Regions from separate parts of the Lactococcus sp. NH2-7C genome, predicted to be linked through region 3. Evidence: riboswitches for the same ligand, from Rfam matches in the RefSeq annotation. Region 3 holds a riboswitch; each other region holds the start of a gene.
What was found. A riboswitch is a leader RNA that binds a small molecule or an ion and turns the genes downstream of it on or off. The one in region 3 is predicted to bind magnesium.

Region 1: another riboswitch for magnesium. It lies ahead of QJV49_RS03455 (ABC transporter permease subunit); the one in region 3 lies ahead of mgtA (magnesium-translocating P-type ATPase).
Region 2: another riboswitch for magnesium. It lies ahead of QJV49_RS12240 (FtsW/RodA/SpoVE family cell cycle protein); the one in region 3 lies ahead of mgtA (magnesium-translocating P-type ATPase).

Annotation. Positions count from the first base shown of each region.
Region 1 covers NZ_CP124538.1:724,534-732,330, reverse strand. Annotated here, with positions in the region: gene ptcA (putrescine carbamoyltransferase) at 1-398, shown strand, start outside; gene QJV49_RS03470 (APC family permease) at 414-1,775, shown strand; gene aguA (agmatine deiminase) at 1,786-2,886, shown strand; gene arcC (carbamate kinase) at 2,911-3,882, shown strand; M-box (ykoK) riboswitch at 3,982-4,151, shown strand; gene QJV49_RS03455 (ABC transporter permease subunit) at 4,208-5,965, shown strand; gene QJV49_RS03450 (ABC transporter ATP-binding protein) at 5,983-6,780, shown strand; gene QJV49_RS03445 (LCP family protein) at 6,809-7,797, shown strand, end outside.
Region 2 covers NZ_CP124538.1:2,452,453-2,460,249, reverse strand. Annotated here, with positions in the region: gene QJV49_RS12265 (response regulator transcription factor) at 1-453, opposite strand, end outside; gene QJV49_RS12260 (sensor histidine kinase) at 481-1,479, opposite strand; gene liaF (cell wall-active antibiotics response protein LiaF) at 1,476-2,105, opposite strand; gene rpsN (30S ribosomal protein S14) at 2,273-2,542, opposite strand; gene QJV49_RS12245 (LCP family protein) at 2,641-3,939, opposite strand; partial or broken gene QJV49_RS12240 (FtsW/RodA/SpoVE family cell cycle protein) at 3,970-5,170, opposite strand; M-box (ykoK) riboswitch at 5,553-5,714, opposite strand; gene QJV49_RS12235 (metal-sulfur cluster assembly factor) at 6,021-6,353, opposite strand; gene QJV49_RS12230 (YhgE/Pip domain-containing protein) at 6,539-7,797, opposite strand, start outside.
Region 3 covers NZ_CP124538.1:224,531-232,327, reverse strand. Annotated here, with positions in the region: gene thiD (bifunctional hydroxymethylpyrimidine kinase/phosphomethylpyrimidine kinase) at 1-387, shown strand, start outside; gene thiE (thiamine phosphate synthase) at 377-1,024, shown strand; gene QJV49_RS01090 (teichoic acid D-Ala incorporation-associated protein DltX) at 1,214-1,345, shown strand; gene dltA (D-alanine--poly(phosphoribitol) ligase subunit DltA) at 1,373-2,872, shown strand; gene dltB (D-alanyl-lipoteichoic acid biosynthesis protein DltB) at 2,872-4,095, shown strand; gene dltC (D-alanine--poly(phosphoribitol) ligase subunit DltC) at 4,139-4,378, shown strand; gene dltD (D-alanyl-lipoteichoic acid biosynthesis protein DltD) at 4,368-5,654, shown strand; M-box (ykoK) riboswitch at 5,716-5,885, shown strand; gene mgtA (magnesium-translocating P-type ATPase) at 6,142-7,797, shown strand, end outside.

The DNA.
Region 1 (7,797 bases), 500 kb from region 3:
CTGGTGGTACCTATGAAGTAACAGACGATGAAGAATCAATTGTCGGTGCAGATTTCCTTTATACAGATGTTTGGTACGGTTTGTATGATGCAGAACTATCAGAAGAAGAACGTCTAGCAATTTTCTTCCCTAAATATCAAGTGACACCTGAGATGATGGCAAAAGCGGGAGTACATACAAAATTTATGCATTGTCTTCCAGCTTCAAGAGGGGAAGAAGTTGTTGATGCGGTTATCGATGGTCCAAACTCAATTTGTTTTGACGAAGCCGAAAATCGCTTGACTTCAATTCGTGCCCTCCTTGTTTGGTTGATGTCTGATTATGCTGAAAAAAATCCTTATGATTTGAAAGCACAAGCGAAAGCTAAGGCTGAGTTAGAGGCTTACTTAGCCAAATAAGAAAGTGTATCATTTATGGAAAATGGAAAGAAAAAATTTAGTCTCTTTAGTGCTATTCTTTCTGTCATTTGTGTTGTTTTTGTTGCCGAAGCAGCAGCACCGGTTGCTGCTATTGGTAACTCGCAGTTCTTTTGGTGGATTGTTCTCATCATTGCTTTTCTCTTACCTTATGGTCTAATTACATCTGAACTCGGAACAACTTATACTGGTGAAGGAGGACTTTATGATTGGATTACAAAAGCCTTTGGACATCGTTGGGGAGCGCGTGCTTCATGGTTTTATTGGGTAAACTTCCCATTATGGATGGCTTCACTTGCTGTACTTTGTCCTGATTTATTGCATACAATATTTGGTTTTCAATTAAACACAGGTATTTCGCTATTAATTGAATTAATTTTCATCTGGGTTATTGTTTTGATTAGTTTATATCCAGTAAGTGATAGCGTTTGGATTTTAAATGGCGGCGCGGTAATTAAGGTATTCTTAGCATTAGCATTAGGAGCCTTAGGAGTTTATTCAGCTTTGACTAAGGGAGTAGCAAACCATTATACTTTAGCATCATTACTTCCAAGTTTTGATTTGCATAGTCTATCATTTATCTCAGTAATCATTTTTAACTTACTGGGGTTTGAAGTCATTTGTACTTTTGCTGACAGTATGGAAAATCCTAAGAAACAAATCCCACAATCAATCATCATTGGTGGTATTGTAATTGCAGCGATTTATATGTTTTCGGCCTTTGGAATCGGTGTTGCCATTCCAACCGATAAATTATCAACAAGTTCGGGATTAGTAGATAGTTTCCAAGTGATGCTAGGTACACCAACAGGTTGGTTCATTAGTTTAATTGCTTTCTTGTTTATGCTGACTTTAGTGGGTAATATGGTTTCTTGGTCGCAAGGAGTTAATAATATTGCTAGTTATGCCGCTGATAATGGTGACATGCCTAAATTCTTTTCGAAAAGACGTGCTTCTAATGGAATTTCTTGGGGTGCAGCTTTGATGAATGGGATTGTAGCTACACTTATTGTAGTGATTGCGCCTTTATTACCCAATCAAGATTTGTTCTGGTCATTCTTCTCATTAAATTTGGTTCTATTTTTATTGAGTTATATTCCGGTTTTCCCCGCATTTTATAAATTACGTAAGATTGACCCTGACACTCCACGTCCATTTAGAGTGAGTGGTAGTGACGGAATCTTGAAAGGATACATGGCCTTACCAATGATTATTATTATCATATCACTAATTTTTACAGCCATCCCCTTACAATATGATAAGGCATCATTGATAGAACAATTACCGATTACAATTGGCGCAATTATTTTTATTGTGATTGGTGAATTAATTATTAAATTTAAAAAAATAAAAAAATAGGAGAGAAAAAATGGCAAAACGTATTATTGGTACAACACCAAAAGAAGATGGTTTTCGGATGCCTGGTGAATTTGAAGCTCAAGATCAAATTTTTATGATTTGGCCCGAACGTCCAGATAACTGGCGTGATGGAGCGAAACCTGTTCAGGTTGCCTTTACTAATGTCGCTAAAGCAATCAGTAGATTTACACCAGTAACAATGTTAGTTTCACAAGCGCAATATCAAAATGCTCGTTATCAATTACCCGCTGATGTACGTGTGCTTGAAGTCTCTAACAACGATTCTTGGGTCCGTGACTGTGGGCCAAGTTTTGTTATTAATGATAAGGGTGAACTTCGAGCAAATGATTGGACTTTTAATGCTTGGGGTGGACTTGTTGATGGTCTATATTTTCCTTGGGACCAAGATGATCTAGTGGCACAAAAAGTTTGTGAATTAGAACGTGTTGACTCTTATCGGACCGATGACTTTGTTCTTGAAGGAGGTTCATTCCATGTTGACGGTCAAGGAACAGTTTTGACCACTGAGATGTGCCTTTTGTCTGAAGGACGCAATCCTCACATGAGCAAAGAGCACATTGAAAATAAACTTAAAGAACATCTGAATGCTGAAAAAATTCTTTGGCTTGGGGATGGAATTGACCCAGAAGAAACAAATGGTCACGTAGACGATGTTGCTTGCTTCGTAGCACCAGGGGAAGTTGCATGTATTTATACTGATGATGAGAAATCACCTTTTTATGAAGCTGCCCAAGATGCCTATAAACGCTTGAGCCAAATGAAAGATGCTAAAGGACGCCAACTTAAAGTTCATAAATTGACTTGTCCAGCTAAAAATGTAACGATTAAAAAACAATTTAGAATTGATACAGTTGAAGGAACCATGCCACGTGAAGATGGAGATATTTGTATTGCTTCTTATATGAACTTTTTAATTACAAACAAAGGAGTTATCGTACCACAATATGGTGATGAAAATGATGCTCTAGCATTAAAACAAGTTCAAGAGATGTTTCCAGACCGTGAAATAGTTGGTGTAAACACTGTTGAAGTAGTTTATGGTGGAGGAAATATCCATTGTATTACTCAACAACAGCCTAAAGCCAAATAAGGTGTAGAGAGGATTTAACAGAAGATGGCAAAACGTATTGTAGTTGCTCTAGGGGGGAATGCTATTTTAACTAGCGACCCTACAGCGCAAGCACAATCTATGGCACTTAATAAGACTGCCGAACAATTGATGCCTTTAATAAAAGACAATGATGTTGAAATGGTTATCATTCATGGAAATGGACCTCAAGTTGGTAATTTGCTTTTGCAACAACTTGAAAGTAATTCAGTTAAAAATCCGGCAATGCCACTTGATACAGCTGTTGCTATGACTCAAGGACAAATTGGTTATTGGATGGCCCAAGCTTTTACAGAGGCTCTTGCGAATAATGGAATGTCTGAAGTTCCTTTTGTTTCTGTAGTGACAAGGACAGTAGTAGATGCTAATGATGAGGCTTTTAAAAATCCGACAAAACCTATTGGGCCCTTTTATAGCCAAGAAGAGGCTAAAAATATTCAGACTCAATATCCAGATTGGAAATTGATTGAGGATTCTGGACGAGGTTACCGAAGAGTAGTTCCTTCACCTTTACCTCTCAAAATTGTTGAGGCTAACGCAATTAAACCATTGTTAGAATCATCAGCTTTGGTCACGGTATCTGGTGGCGGAGGGATTCCTGTTATTGAAAAAAATAAGGGATATCAAGGAGTCGAAGCGGTAATTGATAAAGATTTTTCGGCAGCAAAATTAGCAGAACTTGTTGATGCTGATGAACTAGTTATTTTTACCTCTGTCGGTGATGTCTTTTTAAATTTTGGTAAACCCAATCAAAAAGCTCTAGGAATAGTACCAGTTAGCGAAATGCATCAATATCTAGAAGAAGGTTATTTTGCGCCAGGTTCTATGAAACCAAAAGTGGCAGCAGCTGTCGCTTTTGTCGAAAATACTGGTAAACAAGCCACGATTACTTCACTTGAAAATGTGGAAAACTTTGTCAAAACTGGAGCAGGAACACGGATTGTCCCCGATTTAATTTTAAAATTTTTTTCAAAATAATTTATTTCAAATTTGAAATAAAAAGAAATTTACATAGGATGCCCATTTTAATTTGACAAAAAGTATAGCTAGTGCTATACTTTTTTTGTAGTAAATAAAAACTAATCATATTAGGTGAGGTTACTCTGAAGAACATAGGTTATCGCTCAAAACTGTCGAGAGACAATAATGGGTAAAGCAGGACTAGTCGAATCAAGGCTTTTCCAAGATAACTAGAAATATCATTTCTTACGTCTCAGAAAGCCAAAACTCAAATGTCGTGATTAAATAGACTAATAATCTATTGATTTTGAGAGCCTCCCTTTATATGAAAAGGAGGCTTTTTATGTCAAGAAGAAAATATCTTGATACAAAACAACCAAAAGTAAAATCTATTATGGGTGATTTTATTTTAATTGGTATTATTTGTTTGTTTGCATTTATTCTTATTGTGACGCAAATAACAATTAACCAACCCCTTTCATCGTTACCGTCTCAAAGTTCAGTGGATGATGTCAAGAAAATGCACGATTTTTTATCTATTGGAAACCTTGCTTATTTTTCAATGCGAACAATGTTTCGCATGATTGTGGGAATGATGTGGTCAATTTTATTCTCTGTTATTTGTGGTGTATTGGCAGTTAAGTTTAAAACTGCAAGAAGAATTATTTTGCCGATGGTCAATTTCTTAGAATCAGTTCCTTTATTAGGGTTCATGACATTTACTACTGCATTTTTACTTGGATTATATCCAGGTAATGTAATGGGAGCTGAAGCGCTTGCCATTTTTGCAGTATTTACTGGACAAGCATGGAACATCATGTTGTCACTTTACCAAATAATGGAAGTAGTTCCCAAAGATTTGAAAGAAGTAACATCACAATTTCGATATAATGCTTGGGAAAAATTTTGGCGTCTTGAATTTGTATATTCAATTCCGGGCCTATTATGGAATCTTGTCATATCTCAGTCAGCAGCATGGTTTGCTATTGTTGCAAGTGAACAGGTTACCGTCGCAATCCCTAAGTCTGAAACTTTAATTTTGCCAGGAATTGGCTCTTATATTCAAGTTGCATTAGATCGTGCAGACTTTAAAGCTTGTGGTTTCGCTGTTATTGCTTTAATTATTAATGTCGTCATACTAAATTTCTTAGTTTTTCAACCTTTGGTTAAAGCTACTTATTATTATCGTTATGATGAAGGAACAACTCAAGGTAATCCTCCAAAATCAATTGTATACAATTTAGTAAAACCATCTAATTTTGGAAAAATATTAGTGAAATGGATTCAAAAAATAAAAGATTTCTGGATTTTTAAGTTACCTAGAGCTTGGTATATTCTTAGGATAAATCTTATTTTTAAATATCTAGGGAAAGTAAAAAAATATATTTCAATTATTTGGTATATCCTGTTAGGATATGCGGTTGTTATCTCTGCTATTAAACTTTATAGATTCCTACCCCATGAAGATTTTTCAATGATCCCTCACTTAATGATTTTAACTACATTGAGGGTAGTATTAGCAATGCTTATAGCAGCAGCGATTTTTACACCTCTCGGGGTGTGGGTTGCAAGTAACAAAATACGCTTAAGCTTTATCCAACCAATTGGACAAGTTATTGGGTCAATTCCTTCAAACGTATATACTCCATTCATAGTAATTTTTATTAGTTTAGGGTATAAGCAACTTGAGTGGTGGATTTTGCCGCTAATCATGGTTGGTTGTCAATGGTATTACTTTTTCAATGTTATTGCTGGGTATTTAGCAATACCAGATGATATAAAAGAAGTCACAAAAATTTTCCCATTATCCAAGTTTAAGTGGTGGACTCGCTATCTCATTCCATCAATGTTTCCATACTTGATAACAGCTATCATAAATGCGGCGGGAGCAGCATGGAATGCAGATATAGCAGCGGAAAGCCTGCAGTGGGGTAAGGAAACAATAAATGTTACCGGTTTAGGGCAATATATTGCTGTGAATGATGGGATTAAGGATAAATCAGCACTTGGTACCTTGGCGATGTGTGCTGTAGTAGGATTGTGTATTATATTCGTTTGGCAACCACTTTACAAATATGCTAGAGAAAAATTCCATTATTAAAAAGGGAGGAAATAAGAATGGAAAAGAAAAATTTAATAAAAGTCACTTCACTCTGCAAAGATTATGGAGTAGAAAGATCAAAGAAATATATACAAGTTCTGAAAGATATAAACTTTACCGTAAAGGAAGGGGAATTTGTAAGTCTTATTGGACAATCAGGAGCAGGAAAATCGACATTATTGAGAAGTTTAGCTGGTCTTGTTCATCCAAGTCATGGAGAAATCATCTTTGAAGGAAAAAAGATCAAAGAACCGGATCCAAACATTAGTATGGTTTTTCAGAATTTTGCTCTATTTCCATGGTTAAATGTTTATAAAAATGTTTCGTTTGGCATAGATAATAATTTGAAAATGTCTAAAAATGAAATTAATGATAGAGTAAAAAACCTAATAAAAATGATTGGGCTAGAGGGTAATGAAAAATCATATCCAAGAGAAATTTCTGGCGGAATGAAACAAAGAGTAGGATTTGCTAGAGCTTTAGCCGCAGAACCTACATTGTTATTACTTGATGAACCTTTTTCTGCTTTAGATGTTGTAACATCCAAACAGCTGTCAGATCAACTTATAAGTATGTGGTTAAGTCAACAAATTGTCACAAAATCAATTGTAATGATTACGCACGATATAGAACAAGCAGTGCAAATGTCTGATAGGATTATATTGTTAGATTCAAATCCGGGGAGGATTGCGAAAGTTTACAATATTGATATCCCAAGAAATCAAAGAACTATAAGTAGTATCTCAAGTATTGTTGAAGAAATTACTAATGAAATGGTAGTCATGACAGAAATTAAGGTTAATAAAAATTTTTAGTAGGTAAAAGAAAGGAAGAAAAATTAATATGATTCCACATAGGAGAAAAAGAAATAATAAAATAAAAAAAATAGCCGGATTTATCGTATCTCTAGTAATAATAATAGGAGTTGGAGTATTCGGGTATATCGCGATGGCCAATCATCGCTTAAATAATATATTAGAGAAAGGTTATCATAAAGTTGATAACAACTATAAATCTGAGAAACATAAAGATACAGAGTCATTTTTGATCATGGGTTTAGATAATACTCAAGAGAGAAATTTGGGAACGACGCGAACGGATGCGATGATGATTATTACAATTAACAAAAAAACAAAAACGACAACTTTTTGTAGTATCCCTCGCGATAGTTTTGTTCAAATTGATTCAAAATCATACAAAGGTATGCAACGGATAGAAGCAGCCTATACTTATGGAGGACCTTCGGCTTCAGTTAACACGGTTGAAAAAACTTTTAATATTCCTATTGATCATTATTGTGTTTTTAATTTCAATTCATTCATTAAGTTTATTGATGCTATAGGTGGAATTGATATTGATGTTGAAAAGTCCTTTATGGGTACTGATGAAAGTGGTAATGAGTCTATAAAATTTAATTCAGGTAAGCAACACTTAGATGGTGCCAAGGCTCTTTCGTATGCTAGAGAACGACATATAGATACAGATATTATGAGAGGTTTCAGGCAACAAAAGGTAATTTCAGCAGTTGAGGAAAAGTTAAAATCAATGACTTCTTTCACTAATTTATATTCTATTATTGATTCTTTAGATGATAATATTCAGACTGATATCACACCAAAAGATCTTAAAGAGCTTATTTCTAATGCTTTAACTTTTAGTAATTACTCTAAACAACAATTAACTTTTGATTGGAGAACTTTTAGTAACCAAGGAAGAAGTATGGTAGAACTCTATAAAGATAGTATCAAATTTGTCAGTCATAAATTAAGAGTCTCTCTCGAATTAGATCGTAAAAATGAGACTGATAACAAGGGATATTCCTTCCATACAAA
Region 2 (7,797 bases), 370 kb from region 3:
TTTTGATAAATCATCATATAATTCATGTTTTCGATGTTTTTGTTGAGCAATCTTTTCCTTGACAGCATCGGAAAGGACATCTTCCCCATTGGCAACTTTTCTTATCGCAGATGCGATATCAGCGGCTTGTGACGTTTTAAGAATATAACCTTTAGCTCCAGCAGCTAAAGCTGGAAAAACTTTTTCGTCATCAATAAAACTTGTTAGAATTAAAATTTTTCGTTCTGGATTTTTGGCCAAAATCTTTTGTGTGGCTCCAATTCCATCAAGTCGATCCATTACCAAATCCATGAGAATAACATCTGGGTCAAGCATTTCAGTTTTTAAAAAACCTGACTCGCCATCAGCAGCTTCACCAACCACTTCGATATCGGGTTGAATATTCATGAAACTTGATAAACCTAGTCGTACCATCTGGTGGTCATCAACAATTAAAAGTTTAATTTTTTCCATTTTGTTCTTTCTAAATATACATCATTTTTAAAGGCTCGGCTTCGCTTTAGGGATAATAATCTCAACAGTTGTCCCCGCACCTGGTGCCGAGATTAGTTTGGCATCTCCGCCAATTAATAAAGCTCGTTCTTTGATATTGGCTAAACCATAACTCGCTGTCTTATCACTGGTTGAAACATCAAAACCAACTCCATCATCAGCGATTTTCAAGAAAATGTTTCCAAGTGATTCTCTTAAAGAAACTTCAATGTGTTCGGCTTGCGAATGACGCAAAGTATTCGATAAAATCTCTTGAGCCATCCGAAATAAATTATCCTCAACATTACTTGTTGCTTCAACATCAGCCAATTTAACTGTAATATTTGCTGATATTTTCGCTTGGAGCTCGTCTGTCAGTGCTGACAGCCCTTCTGCTAGACTCTTACCATCTAATTCTACTGGTCTAAGATGTAGTAAGAGCGCTCGCATTTCATTTTGTGCAGAATGGAGCACTTTTAAAACCAATTGTGTCTGTGTTTCGATTTGTTCTTTAGTCAAATTTTGTGTCGAACCAGCAACAGAAGATAAAATCATTGTCGCTGCAAAAAGTTCTTGACTGACAGAATCATGAAGTTCACGTGAAATTCTTTTACGCTCTAATTCAATAATTTCAGCTTTGTCAGCAGATTTTTGCTTAGATAATTCTTGGAGTTCAGCTGACATATTCATAATTTTATCATGAACAGCTTGTAATTCAGGAGATTCAGGTTGTCGATTTTCCTCTAAAAGTTTTATATCATCTTGAAATTTTTGTTGAATAGCCATATTTTCAATATGATTAAAAAGGGTAAAAATCAGCGCAAGTAATCCTGCAACTGATATAAATATCCATAAACCATAGAAATTATCTCGAAGTTCCCTAATAATATTAGCGGTATTTAGCCCCCCTAAAGGTTGACCACTATTCATCATTATAAATAGAAGAAGGTACATAATAAGGATGATACTAAAAACTGCTAAGAAGGTTGTGAAAAGTGATTTTTTCATCCTCTAATCACCTCAATATTTCCTGAATCAACACGGATATTGATTTTAATTCGTTTTTCCGCCTGATCTAAATTTTCACTAAAATAATGAACATTTCCCGCATTAATTTGTGCTGCCTCATTAAAAATTTTTACAAGCCCAGCATTTGTTGTTAAATCAAGTGAAACTCCTACATCCTCAGGAACAATAATTTTTGTATTACCTGTCATTTTTTTAATAGAAAGACTATTGCCAGAGGGTTTAAAAGTAACATCATCAAGATCAATGATATCATTTTGATTTTCATTCATGATTGACTCAGATTCATCTTGAGAAATATCTTCGTAAGAAAAATTTCTTACTTCTCCTTCTCGTGGATTATTTTTCCAAAAAACGATACAAGCAATTGTAGGGAAGATAATTGCTAACCAGAACCATCCCACTGTGAAGAGAATCATTACCGATATTGCCCAAAAAATGAAACTTATGATACGTAATACACGCGCACGAGAACGGGTCGCTAAGACAGTAAAGAGAATAGCTAAAGCTAGAACTACCCACATACGCGGTGTACTAATCACATGAAAAATCAATCCTAATACAATAAAAATTTCTATAATAAAAATTGCTTTCAATTTTTTATTCATAAATCTATTGTACCAAAAAAAAGCTTACTTTTTCTCGGACTTAAGACTTAAATTTTACTTAAGCAAAAAAGAGAAAAAATACTCCATTCATTAAAACGAAGTATTCTTTAAATTATTTAATAAAGAAATATTTTTATCATATCCCATAAGATTTTTCAAAAAGATTTCTACCAGCTAGACTTCTTAACCCCCGGTATTTTACCTTCATGCGCCAATTTTCTAAAATTAACTCGTGACATACCAAATTTTCGCATGTAGGATCGGGGTCTTCCGTCAATTCGATCTCGCATTTTCATTCGATTGGGGTGAGAATCTTTAGGAAGTTTTCGGAGAGCTTCATAATTTTTTTCTTTCTTAAGTTCCTGTCTAAGCTCTTGATATTTAGCAACTAATTTTTGTTGCTTTTTAAATTTAGCAATTTTTGATTTCTTCGCCAAAATATTATCCTTTCATTTATTAATTTAATTAACCAGTTAAGTATATCTCATAAATAAAATAATGTCAACTGGTTAACATTATTTTATTTTTCCTTATTTTAGTTAGCGACTAAAGCTCCACCTTGACTTGAAACAAAGTCTTGAGCATTCCTCTTATTTATTTTTACTAGACTTCCTTTAGTATCCACTCCATAAGTCTCACTTTTTTTACCTTTAATAGTTACCGACGCAGAAGGCATATAATACTGGTCAATTTGACTTCCAAAATAGTTTTCATAAGTAATGACACTTTGATCAAGCTTATCAGTTACTGACTCATCGTTGGCTTGTCTCATTATATTTTGAATAGCCAAATCCACATTTTTCGGTATGAATTCATAACTTCCACCATCTACCATTTGACTTACTCCTTGATATTGAACAGAAACTACTTTGTTAAGACAATCTTTGTAAGCCATAAGTGCTGTCAAATTAGCGAGATTTACCGAAATGTTCGTCTTAAAATCTGATGAAATATCATTTAAAAATGATTGATATTTAAAAACATTATTAAGGCTAAGCATCTTGTTCATTAGTTCTGTCATAACTTCTCGTTGGTGAGCTGCACGTCCATAATTCCCATTGGCTAACGTATCTCTATCTCGGGCAAAAACTAAAGCTTGTTCTCCGTTGATTAACTGCTTAGGATTTCCTGAAAGATAAGGAACATAAGCTTTATATTCAGGTTCTGTATTTGAGATATAAATCGCTCCACTATCTACAGTTTTATCTGAACCAGGCAAGGTTATTTTACCTGAATCAGTCCCTTGATAGACATCTGACCCATTAGTATCATTAACAACTTCTACACCTCCAACGTCATTCACAAGATTTACTAAACCGTCCATATTAACAATCATAAAATTATTAAGATTAAGCCCTACTTGATTACCAATGGTTTTCATAGCATAAGTGACAGCAGATGATAACCCACCACTATTAAATCCTAAAGGATAAGCAGCATTCATTTTTTGAGTAGATTGAATCTCTCCAGATGAATCTTCAATATTCGTCATCGTATCTCGTTCCACTGAAATAATAGTGGTTGTTTTTGTCCGAGGATTTAATGTTAAAATAATTTGTGAATCTGAATTTCCATTCCATGAGTCTGCTCCACCCCGACTATTATCTCCAGTGTCTACTCCCATGAGCAATATAGTTAGTGGTTTTTTTGCAGATAAACTAGAACTTTTTATTTTTGTATTTACATGAGTTTTAGTTAATGTTTTCTCAGCTTGGACATAAAGAACCACACTAACTACCAAAACTAAAGCAACTAAAAGTAACATAAAACGAACAAAGTACATCTTTTTAGAGCGTTTTATTTTTTTCTTCTGCCTGACTTTTTTTCTTTTCATATCAAGAATACTTCTTTCTTTTATTAAAAATTATAACTTATTTAAACTCTTTAATTTTTCGTCAGCTGAGCTATTCAAAACAAGTCCTACTGTCAAAGTTGAAATTAAAAATGAGGATCCACCTTGTGATAAAAAGGGAAAAGTGACACCTGTTTCTGGAACTAAACCAATTGCTCCACCTAAATTGACAAAAACTTGTATCAGCAAGAAAGATGAACAACCAATTGAAATCATTGAATTAAATGGATCTTTTGCCCGCATCCCTACCAAGAGCATTCGGGTAATCATGAAAAAGATGACAGCTAGGATTATAATTCCACCAATGATTCCCAATTCTTCTACTATTACTGAAAATATAAAATCTGTATGAGCTTCAGGCAGAAATCCTTGTTTTTCAATCGAATTCCCCAGTCCTCTTCCAAACCAGCCACCATCTACAATCGCATAATATGAATTAGCAAGTTGATGACCCGAAGAAGCCAAGTCAGTAAAAGGATTAACGAATGCTTTAAATCGAGCATTAATATAAGATCCTGGAATCAAATCGCCTCCACTGATAAAAAGAAAGAGCAAAAAACTAAGACTAATCGTAAGCAACATCTTCCCATAACCTGAAAACCATCGCCAAGAAATTCCACTTGCACCAATCATTATCAAGGCTAAGAGTCCAATAATTGCCGTATTTCCTAAATTGGGCATACTGAGTTCCACAATCATTAGTAATATAATCGGAAATCGCCCCCCCCCCTACAACTTTTGTTACGAGATTATTGCCTTTAAAAATTGCCTGAATATCATTTTTCTCAATCTCTTCTTGTTTGTTAGAAAAGATAGAAGCAAGAAACCAAACTGTAAAAAGTTTAGCAAATTCAACGGGTTGAATGGTTCCAATTCCTGGTAAAGGGATCCACCCATGTGCTCCATTCGCTGATGTATTAGGGCCAACCCTTGAATAAATCATCAGCAAGATAATAATTAGAAAAATTATTTTTAAAATCTTTTCATTTTTTATAATTCTTAATTTTACTCGATAAATAATAATTAAAGCCACAAAACTTATAATTATAAAGACTCCTTGAGAAATTGCCAATCGATAAGGAGATAGCCCCCGGTTAATTTGATAGGGGACAGTTGCTGAAAACACCATGAGTAATCCAACAGCTGAAAGAATCAAGTAAGGAATCAAAATAGATAAATCTAAAAAATTATTTTTGGTAATTTTTTTATCCATGAATCAATCCCCTTTTTTTAATCTTCCAAATGAACTGGAAGAGTGTTTCTATTTGCAAATTAATTAATAACTTTTTCTCCCTCATTTTTTTATTTTTTATTATTGTATGAGTCAATATTTTTTCCATCGGCATGTACCTCAATTTCTGATTTATAGTAGATTTTGATTGTACAACTCCGACTCAGAGAGCTAGAATAGATTGAAGTGATAAAAATGGTCATCTACTTTCATCGTATCTTTTTTCCTACAGCTCCCGGGGTCTGAGCCACTGTTATTCTGTGCTTCCATTTTCACCACCTCCTTTTTAATAAAAAAATTGCCTACGTCGGTTGAACGTAGACAAGGTATTATTTCAAATAAGATACACTATCAAGTGAACTAAAAGTACCCAGTATCGTTCAAGCTTTAACTCCGCAGGGCGATGTTGTTGCACTATTTCACGCCTTCTTTTTTCGACGTGAACTGTTGGCCCTCTCATCGTGTCTCCACGACTCTGCGGCAGCAACCCGTATCCCTGTGGTAGCCTCACCTACCGATGGTTAGAAAATCTCTAACCAAAATTGCTTAAATTAAATTTTCAAAATATTTCCTAAGCAAAAAAATTATAACACGACCTATACTTTTAGTCAAATAACAAATGAGTTACCTAAATTAAATGTTTTTTATTGGATTAAACCTCTTGTTATTACTAAATTATTAGAAATTAGAACTAAGAAAAAAAATATTTTTTTTAAAATAAAATACCAAAGATTAAAATATACAGACAAAAAGCTCATAATTGAATAATGAATTTCCTTAATAAATAAAACACTCCCTCGTCACTAATGACTAAGGAGTTTTTTTATTATATTTATCGAATTCCCAAAGCAATACGGGCATAACGACTCATTTTATCAACTGTCCATGCTGGATACCAAACCAAGTTCACCTTGATTTCACCAACTTCTGGCACTTCTTTCAAAGCATCATGAATTTGTTCAGTCAAAAGGTCAGCCAAAGGGCATCCCATTGTTGTCAATGTCATTTTAATTTCTGTAAATCCGTTATCTTCAAAGCTAATTTCATAAACTAATCCGAGGTTGATGATATCAATCCCAAGCTCTGGGTCAATGACGTTTTCAAGGGCAGAGAGAATTTTGTCCTTGATTTCATTCACTTGCTCTTCTGTGTATTTATCTGCCATTTTATCTCCTTAGGCTGTCATAAAAAGCAAAACTTTAAAAGTTGAACGAATGTGCTTTCTAGGACAAATCCAAATTGTCAAATTCTTTTTACAGCTTTATTTTACCAAATTTATTTTAAAATTTCTAGATAAAAAATTACTGACAGAAAAAATTTATTCATAACATTTTCTGTCAGTAATTTATTTTATGCAAAACGCGAGAATTTCTTGAAGAAGCTTAACATGAAAGTAAAGAGAGCGATAATAACCACAAATAGAATTGCTTCTGGTAAAATTGCTCCATTCAAACCAATGGTTTCGCGTAACATTTTTAAACCATAAGTCATTGGTAACCAAGGACTGATGACTTGATATATTTTAGGTGCCAGTTGTAAGGGGTAAGTTCCTGCGCTCGTCGCCAGTTGCAGAACTAAAACTACAATCATAAGGAATTCACCAATCTTACCTAGAGCCGTTAAGAAGAAAGTATTGATTGCCATATAAGCGAAACTGATTAAAAGTACTGACAACAACATTTCCCACAAATGATTTGGTCTCAAGCCAAGAAGAGCAACTGCTCCCCAGACGATGATTCCTTGTAAAAGTGCTACCAAACCATTCGTACCAATTTTAGCCAACATAAATTCGCGACCAGATTTCCATTTTTCACCTGAGAAACCAATTCCAATCACAACATTTGTCGCAAGAGCACCGATAAAGAGGGCAACATTAATCATATATGGTGTCATCCCTGCACCATTCTCTGGTACATTATCATGATCCGTATGTTTAAGTTTCAATGGTGCAGCAACTTTTTTAGCATTTTCATTAGAATTATTAGTTGCTGACAGAGTATTATCAGCTTTGGCTAAAGCTGTTGACAAGTTATTAGCACCTGTATTTAGCGTTCCCAACCCACTTGTTAAACTTGAACCTCCATTCGCCAATTGTTGTGAACCAGAGGAAATTTGTTGAGCACCCCCTGCCAATTGATTTGAACCTGAAGTTAAAGTTGAACCATTCGCTTGTAATTGTGACAATCCAGAAACTAATTGCATTGTCCCGCTTTGTAAATCTTTTGATTTACTTGCTAATTGTTGAGCGCCAGCGTTTGCTTGATTAACTCCGTCAGCAAATTGGGCAAAACCAGAAGTTAATTTTTGACTTCCAGAAGTTAACTGGTCATTAAAATTCGTCAAACCAGCATTTAACTGATTGATACCAGGAATAAATTTTGTGTTTACATTAGTGTTTACTTCGTTCAGACCACCTGAAAGGTCAGCAATTATTTGACTTGCGCCTGGAACTAATGTTTTAAGATCAGCAATTTTTCCAAACATTGGTAGTAGACTTGTAAGACTGTCTTGGACTCCTTTAATATTCTTATTTAATGATAGTAAATCGGTTTGAACTGCTCCAGCACCAACAGAATTATCTAATGCATTTCTTATATCTGTTTTCTGAC
Region 3 (7,797 bases):
AACCTGGAAGAGGCACAGGTTATGTGTGGCTATAAAATTACTGACGAAAAGGAAATTTTAAAATCCCTTCATGATATTCAAAAGTTAGGTGCTAAAAATGTGCTGATTAAAGGTGGACATGGTAATGGAGAACTAGTCAGGGATTATTTATTGATGACAGATGGTTCTGTCAGTACTTATGACTCTAAAAGATTACTGACAGAAAGAACACACGGAACCGGAGATACACTTTCTTCTTATATTACAGCTCATTTAGCTTTAGGAGAAGATTTAAAAGAGGTGATGCCAAAAGCTAAATTATTTATTACTGAAGCTATTTCACAAACAATAAATGTTGGTCATGGACATGGACCATTAAATCATTGGGTGACAATTAATGAAAAATAAAATTTTAGACTTGAGGCTGTATTTTATTGCTGGGCCACAAGATTTTCCAAACCTTTCAATAGATGATGCTATTGAGCAAATTTCTGTAATCATTAAAAGTGGAATTACGGTTTACCAATTTCGTGATAAGGGAACAATTTATAAAAATAAAAATCAACGATTTGAAGTAGCAAAAAGGTTACAAAAGGTAGCCCAAGAATCGGCTGTTTCTTTTATTGTAAATGATGATGTTAAATTAGCGCGTGAATTGTCAGCAGATGGGATTCATGTTGGACAAGAAGATGAATCTGTCAGTAAAATTCGCGAGCTGATTGGCCAAGAAATGTGGGTAGGGCTTTCCGTCAGCAATGATGAAGAACTTAAAGCTGCTCAGATAAGTGGGGCTGATTATTTGGGAATTGGTCCGATTTATCCAACAAATAGTAAATCCGACGCAGCAGAACCAATTGGGATTAATCATTTAAGAAAAATGCTCTTGTCTAATCAGTTGCCAATCGTTGGGATTGGCGGAATTACTGAAAATTCACTGACAGAGCTCTCAAAAATTGGTCTGAACGGAATTGCGGTAATTTCTTTGCTGACAGCAGCCGAAAATGCCAAAAAAATTGTTCAAAAAATTAAGCAAAAAATTAATTAAAAAAGAAGTTGTACCCCTTAAAAATACAATAAATAAAATGATTACGTTTTCTTTTGATTATATAAATTAAACTTACACAAATGTAAGTTTTTTTTCCTTAATAAATGTTATAATCAGAGTAATAAATGATATGAGATTAACGGACTATTCTAAAAACCTCTTATTACTTTATAGATAAAAGGAGTTCCAATGGACAAGAAAAAAGAAATTCGTCTATTTTTGGCTAAAACAATATTTTACTTTATAACTATATTAATTCTACTCTATCTTTATTCCTACAGTCATACTGGCGGTGCGCACTTTATTTATAATGAATTTTAGAGAGAATCAATCATTAGAGGGTTAATTATGAAATTATTAGAACAAATTTTTGAAATTGCAAAAAATGAACCAGACCTTATCGTACTTGCTGAGCGTGAGCAGAAATTTACTTATCGTCAATTATTTGCCGCGGTTTCACATATCTCAGAACAAATCAATGAACGCAATTTAAATCAGCGTCCAATCTTGATTTTCGGTAAAAACGATTTTATCACTTTAGCAGCTATGCTTGCGACAAATTTAACTGGTCACGCCTATATTCCTGTTGATGCTCACACTCCATTTGAGCGGACAGAAATGATTAAAACAGCGGCAAAACCAGCGGTAGTACTTACAACAGTTGAACTGTCAGCAGATTTTGAAGCACTTTTTACTGACAGAATTTCAGTTGAACTTACTGACCAGATTTTGACTGACAAACTTCCAGCACTTGATTTTTCTAAAGCAGTTTCTGGAAATGACAGCAATTATATTATTTATACTTCTGGAACAACAGGGGTACCAAAAGGTGTTGAAGTCAGTCATGATAATCTTGTGACTTTCACCAATTGGATGAACAATGATTTTATGAAAATTGAAAATAATCAAATCTTGTCACAAGCCCTTTACAGCTTTGATTTATCAATTTTCAGCTTGTACCCAAGTCTTACAACTGGCGGAACATTAATTTCTCTTTCACGTGACGAAACAACAAACTTCAAATTACTTTTTGAACGTTTGAATAAAACGGTCATCAATACTTGGATTTCAACACCATCATTTGTTGATATTTGCTTATTGGACCCCTCGTTCACTGAAAAAGAACACCCTCAATTAGTTCAATTTATTTTCTGTGGCGAAGAATTAACAAAGAAAACAGCAGAAAAATTACTGACAGCTTTTCCGTCAGCAAATATTTATAATACTTATGGTCCGACAGAAGCAACAGGAGCCATTTCATCAGTAAAAATTACGAAAGAATTACTGACAGAAAATGATCGTGTTCCAATTGGTTTTGCCAAACCAGGTGTTGACTTAAAAATTATGGATAAGGAAATCATCATTGTTGGTGATTCGGTAGCCAAAGGTTACTTTGAAAATCCAGAAAAAACTGAGCAAGCCTTTTTCACAGTGGACGGCAAACCCGCCTATCATACAGGAGATGCCGGTTCAATTTCCGCTGACGGAATGCTTCGTTACCAAGGACGAATTGATTTTCAAGTTAAATTTAACGGATTCCGTATTGAACTTCAAGATATTGAAGCCAATATTCAAAACTTAAAAGAGATTGAAAAAGCAGTAGTCTTACCGAAAACGAATGACCAGCATAAAGTCACCGCGTTAATTGCTTATTTAGAAACGGAAAAAACATTTGAAGACCGTGCAGCCGAACGCGCCTTCACTAAAGTACTCAAAGCTGAACTTTCAAAAACAATTATGGATTACATGATGCCAACTAAGTTTGTTTACCTTAAAAAGTTCCCATTGAATCAAAATGGCAAAGTTGACCGCAAGGCACTCGCCCAAAAAGAGCGAGGTGGCAACTAGTGCAACCCTATTCAACACCCTTTTACTTCTTGATTTTAGGATTTGCTTTAATTCCTATCGTTATCGCCCAGCTTCTGGGCAAAAAACTCATGTGGTATCAAGTCTTACTGACTATCGCTTTTCTTTGGCTGACATTTTCAGGAACAGTGACAATTTGGGCTTTAATCGGCTTCGGAGTCTTCCAAACTATTATTGTTAAATTTTACGAGTGGTACAGAGTAAAACAAAACAAGAATCAGAGTTTTGTTTTCTATCTCATCATTCTGCTCTCTATTTTGCCATTAGTGATTGTCAAAGTGCATCCGCTGCTTAATCCAGGACCAGGACCAGGTTCGATTCTTGGATTCTTAGGAATCTCTTACATTAGTTTTAAGACAGTGGCCATGATTATGGAAATAAGAGACGGACTGATTAAAGCTGTTCCTCTTAAAGAATTTCTTTACTTTCTCTATTTCTATCCAACGATTTCATCAGGACCAATTGACCGCTTCCGCCGTTTTGTTAAAGAACTCAAAGCGCCAGTTGTCACTGAGAAATACCTTGATTTATTAAATAAAGGAGTCTTTAGAATTTTCCAAGGTTTCCTTTATAAATTCATCATTGGATACTTGATTGACCAATATTGGCTACATGGTATTGCAATCTCTGCAACGATACATCCAAGCTTCTTGAATGTTTCCTCATCAATGTATGCTTATGGCCTCTACCTATTCTTTGACTTTGCTGGCTACTCGCTCTTTGCTATTGGTGTCAGCAATTTAATGGGATATGACCTCCCCCATAACTTTAACAAACCATTCTTAGCTAAAAATATTCACGATTTTTGGCAAAGATGGCACATGACCTTGAGTTTTTGGTTCCGTGACTTTGTATTCATGAGATTAGTGAAAACATTCATGGTCAAAAAATGGTCTAAAAATATGGTAACTATCTCGAATATTGGTTACCTTGCAAATATGTTACTCATGGGATTTTGGCATGGTTTAACTTGGTATTACATCCTTTATGGTTTTTACCACGCCATGTTAATGATTGGTTATGACGCATGGAAACGTCTGAAGAAGCGTAAAAACTGGAAAATTCCAGATAATAAATGGACAAGTGCTATAAGCATCTTCATTACATTTAATCTAGTATTTATCAGTTTCCTGATCTTCTCAGGAATACCAAATTACATTATTATGCACTGCATAGATCCACATTTCCCACTTCCTAACTTCTAAAAGTCGTTAGGCATACTATAAAAAAACATTAGGAGAAAGAAAAATGAAAGAACAAATTTTTGATATTATCGAAACCGTATCAGGCACAGACGAATTCCGTGAAGACTTAGACATGGATTTGTTTGAAGAAGGAATTCTTGATTCAATGAGAGCCATCATGCTCATTGTTGAATTAGAAGGTGCTTTTGATATCAGTCTTCCACCATCAGAAATGGACCGTGAAGATTGGAATACAGCAAATAAAATAGCAGCACGTGTTCAGGAAAAAAAGGATGAAAATTAAAATCTTTAGAGCCATTGGCCCATTAATTGCAGCTTTAGCCCTTGTTGGCTTACTGATATTTCTCCCAATAAATGTTGGTATGAAATACTCAAAAGACCAACTTGTTAAATTTGCTCAATCACCACTAAATACTCCAAGCTTTACAGGCTATTCAATTAAAAAACAAGCCTATTCAGACCCCGAGTTTTTACCAGTTCTTGGTTCATCAGAAATGGAACATGTGGATTCTTTTCACCCAAGTGCCTATTTCAAAAAATACAATTCTGGTTTTACACCATTTTTAGTAGGACAACCAGGAACAACTACTTTAACCCACTTTTTCTACATGAACTCTGTGGCAAATGAGTTAAAAAATCGTAAAATTGTTTTTGTCATTAGTCCACAATGGTTTTCAAAACAAGGAATTGTTGAAAGTGAATTGAAAAACTTTGTATCCAAAGGTGAGATTTACGGTTGGTTAAAAGAAGCAGACCCTAAAGCAAATACCACCACCCAACTTGCAAAACATTTATTAAGATTTAGATCGCTTAAATCTGAAGAGACGATTTATAATTCTCTAGAACGTCTAGCAGATAAAAAACCACTGACCACTCTACAAAAAATGACTGTGGCGACCAATCTTCAATTTTGGCGAAAAGAAGATTTACTCTTCTCAAGTGTTTCACAATTCACGGCACAACCTCTCGGACTTACGCCAAAAATTAATAAGTTTGCTAAAGAATTACCCCAAGATCCAACCTCTGAAAACTTAGAAAAATTAGCAGTTGACCAAGGAAAACATAGTTCAAATAACAATCCTTTTCAAATCAATAACCAAGTTTGGGATAAGAAAATAAAATCTAAATACAAACATCTTGAAAATTTTAAAAAGCATGTTTCCTATTTAGAAAGTCCAGAGTATCAGGATTTCCAACAACTTTTGAACGTATTTGCAAAAAATAATAATGACGTTTTATTTGTTATCCAACCAGTAAATGGCTCATGGTCATCTTACACAGGAGTATCAAAAGCAACACTCGAAAATTTCAGCTCTAAAATTAAAACACAATTGCGCAGCCAAGGCTTTTATCAAATTGCTGACTTAACAGATATGTATGACACGCCTTATGCCTCTGGAGATACCGTCCACTTTGGTACTAAAGGTTGGTTAGCCACAGACAAAGCGATTGAAAAATTCATGAAGACACCAAGCAAGGTCAACTATCATATTGATAATTCGTTATTTTTATCAAAAGATTGGGCAATGAATGGTGCAACAGAGTTTATAGTAAATTAAAAATAAAAAAGATTGACAAAAAAGAATATGTCAGTTATAATAATAAAGGTTATGTCTATGACATAATCGTCGGTAGGTGAGGCTACCGCAGGGATACGGGTTGCTGCCGCAGAGTCGTGGAGACACGATGAGAGGGCTAACAGTTCTAACAGTTCACGTCGACAAACAAGGCGTGAAATAGTGCAACAACATTGCCCTGCGGAGCTAAAGCTTGAACGATAGCTTGTAACTGATTCGCTCTATAGTAGTGGTATCTTTTTTGGAATTATTCCCTTGCCTACGTTTAAGTTTTGTAGGCAAGGTTTTTTATATTTAAAAAGGAGGTGAAAACGGAAATGGAATCCCAGAGTATTAATAGTCCCGAGCCTGATAGGCCGCAGATAATTAACGTGATAAGAGCAGCTTTCCGTTTTTATCACCTTCTTTAAAGTGCCTAACGTTTGGGACTGTACAGACAAAAATATTATAGAATATGAGGTACAGACCAATGAAAAAAATTAGAAAAACACTCGAAAACACAAAAAGAGCTACAACATTTGTAGATAACAATGAAATAAATGCAAGATTAGAATTTGCAAAAACTTCTACAAAAGAGGAGCTATTTCAAAAATTTAAAACATCAAATAAAGGATTAAGTGAAGAACAAGTAGAAATCTCTCGTGAACAATATGGAGATAATACGATTACGCGTGGTAAAAAAACTTCACTTATTAAACGGCTTTATCAAGCGTTCATCAATCCTTTTACCATTATATTGTTTGTCTTAGCATTAGTTTCAGCTTTTACGGATATTATCTTAGCAGCTCCTGGTGAGAAAAATCCCCAAGGACTCATTATCATTACTACAATGGTTTTAATCTCAGGAATTCTGCGTTTCGTTCAAGAGACTAGAAGTGGAAATGCTGCTGAGAATCTCTTAAAAATGATTACGACGACGACAAACGTTCATAGATTAGAATCAGGAAGTCAAGAGATTCCTATTGAAGAAGTTCTCGTAGGCGATATTATCCATCTATCAGCTGGAGACATGGTTCCAGCAGACCTTAGGATTATTCAAGCAAAAGACTTATTTATCAGCCAAGCCTCTTTAACTGGTGAAAGCGAACCAGTAGAAAAACTAGATTTAGCTACTGATGAAAAAGATGATTCAATCACAGAATCAGTAAACCTAGCCTTCATGGGTTCAAATGTCATTTCTGGTAGTGCTTATGGAATTGTAATTGCAACTGGAGATGCGACCATTTTTGGTGAAATGGCAAAAAGTGTAACCGAAGACTCAACTAAAACAACTTTTGAAAAAGGCGTTAACTCAGTTTCATGGGTCCTTATTCGCTTTATGTTAGTTATGGTTCCATTTGTCTTATTGATCAATGGTTTCACTAAAGGTGATTGGATGGAAGCCGCACTATTTGCTTTAGCAGTTGCTGTTGGTTTAACACCAGAAATGTTACCAATGATTGTGACAACTTGCCTAGCAAAAGGTGCAGTCACAATGTCAAAAGAAAAAACAATCATCAAGAACCTAAATTCTATTCAAAATCTAGGTTCAATGAATATTCTCTGCACTGATAAAACTGGAACATTAACACAAAATAAAGTAGTATTAATGCGTCATTTAGATATTCATGGGCAAGAAAATATTCGAGTATTAAGACATGGATTTTTGAATAGTTACTACCAAACTGGTTTAAAAAATTTAATGGATTTGGCAATTATCGAAGGAGCCGAAGCCAAGCAAGATAAAAATCCTGAACTGGGTGGTCTAAGTAGTAAATATACAAAAGTTGATGAAATTCCTTTTGATTTTGAAAGACGTCGGATGAGTGTTGTAGTAAAAAGCAATAATACTAATGGAGCGACTTCAAAAACTCAAATGATTACTAAAGGTGCAGCTGAAGAAATGTTAGACATCTGTACTTTGGTTGAAGATAAGGAAAATGTTGTTCCTTTAACTCCTGAACTCAGAGCATATATTCTAAAAAAAGTTGATGAACTTAACGAAGAAGGAATGCGCGTGATTTTAGTCGCTCAAAAAACAAATCCTTCACCAGTAGATACATTCTCGGTTCAAGATGAATCTGAAATGGTGTTAATGGGTTATCTTGCCTTTCTAGATCCACCCAAAGAATCTACAGCAAAAGCA